Collimonas fungivorans Ter331: one gene and its partner. The protein of the gene in region 2 binds, or shares a complex with, the protein of the main gene of each other region. Links are inferred from orthologs where the notes say so. Each region holds a gene or a part of one and is shown on either strand. Other genes may lie near its edges.

What was found.
Region 1: the proteins of CFU_RS12555 (region 2) and CFU_RS14980 are in contact, whole or in part, in a cryo-EM structure (PDB 9GE8), measured with the Escherichia coli proteins. The link is inferred for Collimonas fungivorans Ter331 from one-to-one orthologs.

The regions. Positions count from the first base shown.
Region 1 is NC_015856.1:3,433,132-3,436,596, forward strand. What follows is about bases 246-3,396. They hold CFU_RS14980 (ABC transporter permease), read right to left. Parts: upstream 2,997-3,396; coding sequence 495-2,996; downstream 246-494. Other genes in these bases: CFU_RS14975 (group II truncated hemoglobin), read right to left, coding at 246-378; CFU_RS14985 (DUF4126 domain-containing protein), read right to left, coding at 2,996-3,396. Outside these bases: more of CFU_RS14975, read right to left, coding at 7-245; more of CFU_RS14985, read right to left, coding at 3,397-3,465.
Region 2 is NC_015856.1:2,896,234-2,899,458, forward strand. What follows is about bases 76-2,986. They hold CFU_RS12555 (arylesterase), read left to right. Parts: upstream 76-1,140; coding sequence 1,141-1,833; downstream 1,834-2,986. Other genes in these bases: CFU_RS12545 (hypothetical protein), read right to left, coding at 76-377; CFU_RS12550 (ABC transporter ATP-binding protein), read right to left, coding at 405-1,142; CFU_RS12560 (SurA N-terminal domain-containing protein), read right to left, coding at 2,016-2,986. In the rest of the region: more of CFU_RS12545, read right to left, coding at 18-75; more of CFU_RS12560, read right to left, coding at 2,987-3,225. UniProt on the Escherichia coli protein: TesA is a multifunctional esterase that can act as a thioesterase, lysophospholipase and protease.

The DNA of each region.
Region 1 (3,465 bases), 540 kb from region 2 along the record:
GTGAAATCACGGCTGGGCGTCTGCCTTGTTGCGCATCCAGTCCGCAGTCTGGAAGAAGGATGTCAGCAAATGCTCCTGCAGCCTTTCCTCCATGCCGACATCCTGCATCGCCAGCGCCATGCAGCGCAGCCACTGGTCGCGTTCCGGCGTCGCGATCGCATACGGCAAATGGCGCGCGCGCAGGCGCGGATGGCCGAAGCGTTCTATGTACAAATCGGGACCGCCGCTCCAGCCGGTCAGGAACCAGTAAAACTTGTCGCGCGAGCCGTCGAGCGTGGTCGGATGCAGGGCCCGGATCACGGAAAATTGCGGCTCCAGGTCCATCAGGTCGTAGAAACGGTCGACCAGTTCGCGCAGCTTGCCGGCGCCGCCTATCATGTCGTAGAGGCTGGCCTGCTGTTGCGCCGGCTCGCTGGCGGCAGTGGTGTGTTCTGTAGTCATAGGGAAGAATGGTAACGTAAGCCGCCATTATCCCCGAATTGACATAACCAGGCTCAGGCTTCGCGCAAGGTCTGCAACGGCGGCTGGTTCAATACATGGCGCAGGCCGACCCAGCCGCCGGCAAACGTGCAGGCGGCGCCGATCGCCATCCCCGCCAGCCATACCAGCGGGCTGAAGGTCCAGGTAAAGCTGAACACATAGTGCGCCAGGGCCCAGCCGGTTGCCGCCGCGCCGCTGGCCGCCAGGAAACCGGCCAGGCTGCCGATCAGGGCGAACTCTATCCATTGCGATTGCGACAACTGCTTGCGGGTGGCGCCCAGCGCGCGCAGCAGGCCGGCTTCGCGGGTGCGTTCGTCTTGCGAGCCGACCAGCGCCGCATACAGCACCAGCGCGCCGGACAGCAGGGTAAACAGGAAAAGGAATTCGACCGCCGCCACCACTTGGTCGATCACGCCCTGGATCTGCTTGATGACGCTGCCGATATCGACCACCGTCAGGTTGGGAAAATCGCGCGTCAGCTGGTTGCCGAAATTGATGTGCGCATCCGGCAAATTGAAAGCGGTGATCCAGGTTTGCGGCATCTCGGCCATCAGCTTGGGGTTAAGGATGACAAAAAAATTCACCCGCATCGAACCCCACTCCAGCTTGCGCAGGCTGGTGACCGGCGCCGTCACCAGCTGGCCGGCGATGTCGAACTGCAGCTTGTCGCCCAGTTTCAGGTTCAGGGTCTTGGCCAGGCCTTCTTCGACCGAGGCTTCGGGCCGGCTATCGTCAAACCAGCGGCCGGCGGTCAGCGTATTCTGCGCCGGCAGCTGGTTCATGGTGGACAGGTTGAATTCGCGGTCGACCAGCCGCTTGGCGCGGTCGTCCGGATAGGTATCGGCGGTGATCGGCTTGTCGTTGACCTGGGTCAGGCGGCCGCGGATCATCGGAAACAGCTGCGGCTGGGCGATGCCGGCCGCCTGCAGGCGTTGCGTGATGTCGGCGCGCTGGTCGTCCTGGATATTGATGACAAAACGATTTGGCGCGTCAGCCGGGGTAGCCTGGCGCCAGGCGCCGACCAGGTCGCCGCGGATCACCGTCAGCAGCAGCAAGGCCATCAAACCCAGCGACAAGGCGACGATCTGGACGACGGTGGCCACCGGCCGCCGCTGCAGCGCGGTCAGCGCAAAACGCCAGCTCGGATGTCGCGACAGGCCGCGCACATGGCGCGATCCCTTCAACGCCAGCCAGCCGAGCAAGGCGAACAGGCCGAAACCGCCCAGGAAGCCGAGCGCAGTCAGCAAGCCCAGCTTGATGTCGCCAGCCTGCCACAACAGCAGGCCGATAAATGTCAGCGTCCCGAGCCCATAAGTGGCCAGCACCAGCGCTTGCGGCGCATCCTGTTCGCGCCGGATCACGCGGTTATGCGGCACGTTGCGCAGCTGCAGGACCGGCGGCAAGGCAAAACCGACCAGCAGCAGCAAGCCGGTGACCAGGCCTTGCACCGCAGGCATCACGCTGGCGGGCGGCAAGTCGCTGGCGACAAACTTGCCCAGCAAATCCAGCAGCATGAAATGCGCGCCGAAACCCAGCGCGACGCCGATCAGGCTACCGGCCAGGCCGACCAGCAGGAATTCCAGCAAATACAGTTGCGTCACCTGGTTCTGCGTCAAGCCGAGACAGCGCAGCATGGCGCAGGCATCCAGGTGGCGCAACATGAAACGGCGCGCCGCCATCGCCACCGCGACCGCCGCCAGCAAAGCCGACAACAGGCCGACCAGCGACAGGAACTGCTGGCCGCGATCGAGCGTGGCGCGCATTTCAGGACGGCCGTTTTCCAGGCCTTCGATGCGCACACCCTTGAGGTTTTCGCGGCTGATGTCGCTTTCCACCCATTGCTGGAAATCCTGCACCTGCTGCGGTTCGCCCGCCAGCAGCAAACGGTAGATCACGCGCGAGCCGTCCTGCACCAGGTTGGTGGAGGCCAGGTCGGCCATGGACAGCATCACGCGCGGCGCGAAGTTGATGAAACCGCTGCCGCGGTCGGGCTCGATCATCAGGACTTTGGCTATCTTGAAAGTGCGGTCGCCCAGCTTGAGCGGATCGCCCACCGCCAGATTGAGCGCGGTCAACATGTTGGCGTCCAGCCATACCGTGCCTGCCGCCGGGATTTCCCGGGTAGTCACATCAGCGCCGCCCAGCTTGTCTGCGACCACCAGGCTGCCGCGCAGCGGATAGCCGGCGCTGACCGCCTTGAGCGAAGCCAGCTGCGACCTGGTGCTGTCGCCTTCGCCGGCGATGGCCATGCTGGGGAATACCACCGTGTCGGCCAGGGTCAGCCGGCGCCGTTGCGCCTCGCTGCGCCAGCCGGGGCTGATGCGCTGGTCGCCGGAAATCAGCAGGTCGGCGCCCAGCAGCTGGTGCGCATCGCGGCTCAGGCCGGCGCGCATCCTGTCTACAAAAAAACCGACCGCCGACAAGGAGGCGACGGCCACGATCAGTGCTATCAGCAAGAAACGTAATTCGCCCGCGCGCCAGTCGCGGCGGGTCATGCGTATGGACTGCAGAAAGATCATGTAGCAAGCCTTTGGAAAACCCAGCGCAGGCCGCGCCACAACTTGGGCAGCAGCCAGATCGCAAACAGGAAAAACAGGATCAGGAAGGCAAACAGCAGCCAGGGATGGAAAAACGCCGCCCACAGGCCGCCCAGCACGGTGGCGTCTTCGGCAAACGAAGCGGTCCAGTTGCTCAGCGGTTCCGGCGTGGTGTTGATCATGGCGCGGCTGCCGGCCTTGGTGGCATGGGCGCCCAGCGCAAACGTGCCGCCGATCAGCGCCGCGATCGTGGTCCAGGCCGGATCCATGTGGCCCATGGCGGCCACCGCCAGGATGGCGCCGGCCGGAATCCGGATAAAGGTGTGGACCGCGTCCCAGACCGAATCGAGGCCGGGAATCTTGTCGACCAGGAACTCGATGGCGCCCAGCAAACCGGTGACGCCTATCACCCAGGGCGATTCCAGCACCTGCAGCGCCTGCGGCAGGT
Region 2 (3,225 bases):
TATTCTTTCATCCTATCTTAGGCTGCGGCCCTGCTCGACAAAGCCACAACGGCGACCACCAAGGCCAGTGCACTAAGGCCCAGCGCCAGTCCGCACAATAGGCTGGCGCGCCGCAATCTTGCATCGGCTTGCTGCGCTGCTTGCCGCATTTCCTGTTCAAGCAAAGGCAGCGCGGTCTGGAGCTGCTCGGCGAGCGCCTTGATGTCGCCCAGATTCTGCAGCGACGCCGCCTGCAGCTCGCTCACCTGCTGCTGCAGGATCTGCAGCTGGCTCTCTTCCGTATTTCCTTTGCGCCGGGTGAACACCGGCGCCGCGACGGAAATGATATCGCTGATATACGGCAGCACTGCTTTTGTTACTGACAACCATGTCGACATGCACTACCCTCCGGATTCTTTTCTTTGCTATTGGAATATCTGTGCATCGGCAGCCGTGGTATCGCCCGGGCGCAACAGGCGGCCGGCGGCGATCGTGATGGTCTGGCGGCACTGCATGGCGATCGAGGTATCGTGCGTCACCAGCACCAGGGTTGAGCCGCGCTCCTGGTTGAGGTCGAACATCAGCTGGATAACCGCATCGCCGGTAGCCGCATCGAGGCTGCCGGTGGGTTCGTCGGCGAACAAGAGCGGCGGCTCGGTCACGAAAGCGCGCGCCAGGGCCACTCGCTGCTGCTCGCCGCCAGACAGGTATTTCGGATAGTGTTGCAAGCGCGTCGCCAGGCCGACCCGCTCCAGCTTGGCTTGCGCCTTCTCTTTCGCGTCCTTGTCGCCGCGCAGCTCGAGCGGCAGCATGACGTTTTCCAGTGCGCTCAAATGGCTCAGCAACTGGAAAGACTGGAATACAAAACCGAGCTTTTCCTTGCGCAAGCCGGCCCGGCCGTCTTCATCCAGGGCAAAGATATCGCTGCCGTCGATATGCACGGTGCCCGAGGACGGCGTATCGAGGCCGGCCAGCAAGCCCAGCAAGGTCGACTTGCCGGAACCGGAAGCGCCGACAATCGCCAGCGTAGTGCCGCCCTGGACGTTAAAATTGATATCATCGAGAATTACCAGCTCGCCGCTGGCGTCGGCAACCCGCTTGGTCAAGCGCTGGACGTCTATGGCCGGGGCCGTTGCAGGTTTAACAGAAGAGGACTGATGCATGCAGATTATCGACTCCGGGTTGGGGAATGGTTTTCAGAACTTGACCGAGGGCTGGCGCCGTAAAATCGCCGGCCACCTGCGGCTGGCCATCCTGCTGCTTGGCCTGCTCAGCCTAGTATGGACGAACAATGCCTATTCTGCATCAAAATCGATACTGGTGTTAGGCGACAGCCTTTCCGCCGAATACGGACTGGCGCGCGGCAGCGGCTGGGTCGCCTTGCTGCAGCAGCGCCTGAAAGCGGAAAATATCGACGGCAGCGTGGTCAACGCCAGCATTAGCGGCGAAACCAGCAGCGGCGGCAAGACGCGCCTGCCGGCCCTGCTGCAGCGCCGGCCGGATATCGTCATCATCGAACTGGGCGGCAACGACGCCCTGCGCGGCTTGCAGCTGAGCGCTACCGAAAGCAACCTGCGGGCAATGATCGGCGCGGCCCAGCAAGCCAAGGCCAAGGTCTTGCTGGTGGGCATGCGGATTCCGCCCAACTACGGCCGCGACTACACCGAAAAATTCTTTTCGCTGTATGCAACGCTGGCCAAGCAAAACAAGGTGCCGCTGATTCCGTTTCTGCTGGACGGTGTGGCGGACAAGCCGGAACTGTTCCAGGCCGACCGCATCCATCCGGTCGCCCAGGCCCACCCGATCATGCTGAACAATGTCTGGACCGGATTGAAGCCCTTGCTGGCCAAATAGCATGCGACGCGCGTGAAATGTCGAGGGAACAAATCGCCGCATTCAAGGCGATCTTCCACGACAACCACCGCCTCTTGCAGAAACTGAACCAGCGCGACGTGAGCGAAGAATAATAAAAAAATGCCCATCCCGCTTGCGCCGGATGGGCATTTTTCAGATCAGCCAGGCTAATCAGTTCTGCGTCAGTTTTGCTTGGTGCCGTCGTCAGCCGGTGATGCGGTCACGACCGGCTTCAGGATCTTGACCTTGGCTTTCTCTTTCAGCACGTCCACGTAGGCCAGCATTTCCTGTTGCGCCAGGACGCCGGTGATCTGCTGCTGTTCGGCAGTGCGCCGGGCCTGGTCCTGCGCCGCCGGCTGGCCGACCTTGGCGATCCGGTACAAGCCGTAGCCCTGCTGCGGCAGCACTACGCCGACAAAGGCAGGCAGCTTGTTGACATTGGCCTTCATCACCGCCTCAAATCCGGCAGGATTGATGCCCTGGTTCTTTACCCGCGACACGGTCTGCGTTGCGCCGAAACCGCTGCCGCTGTCTTGCGCGCGCAAGGCAGCCAGCTTTTCTTCGCCGGCTTTCTTGGCCAGTGCAGCTTCTTCCGTGCGGGTGACCTTGTCGGTGATAATTGCCTTGACCTCTTCAAACGAACGCTTGGTCACTGGCTTGTATTCGGTGACATGGCCGGCGATAAACGTGTTCGGCGCGATCTCGACCGCTTCGGTGTTGTGCTTGTTCTTCAGCGACTCGTCGGAATACAGTGCAGTCAGGAATTTCTGGTTGTTGTAGGGAGCGGCGGCTGCGGCAGGATTCGGCTGGCGGCCGAGGTTCGCGGCCGACTGGATCTGCAGGTGCAGCTTGTCGGCAACCGGCTTCAGGCTGTCGGCCTGTTCATACACCGTGTTGCTGAAAGCTTCCGCCAGTTCCGTGAATTTGCGTGCTGCCAGCTGCTTCTTGATCTCGGCGCCGATATCCGCCTTGACTTCGTCCAGCGGCTTGACCACCGCTGGCTTGATGCCGGTCAGTTCGATGATGTGATAACCGAAATCGGATTGCACCAGGTCGCTGATCTCGCCCTGCTTCAGCTTGCTGGCCGCATCTTCGAAAGGCTTGACCATGCTGCCGGCGCCGAAATAACCGAGATCCCCGCCCAGCTCGCCGGAAGCGGTATCCTGCGAATTCGCCTTGGCGATTTTCGCAAAATCGGCCGGCGTCTTGCGCACTTGGGCCAGCAGGCCTTCCGCCTTGGCCTTGGCGGCAGCTTGCTCGGCGGCCGGCGCATCTTTTTTCACGGCGATCAGGATGTGGCTGGCGCGGCGTTCTTCCGGCACCGTATAGCGGGCGACATTCTGGTCATAATAGGATTTGATGTCGGCATCGCTGACCGTTACCTGGGCAGCA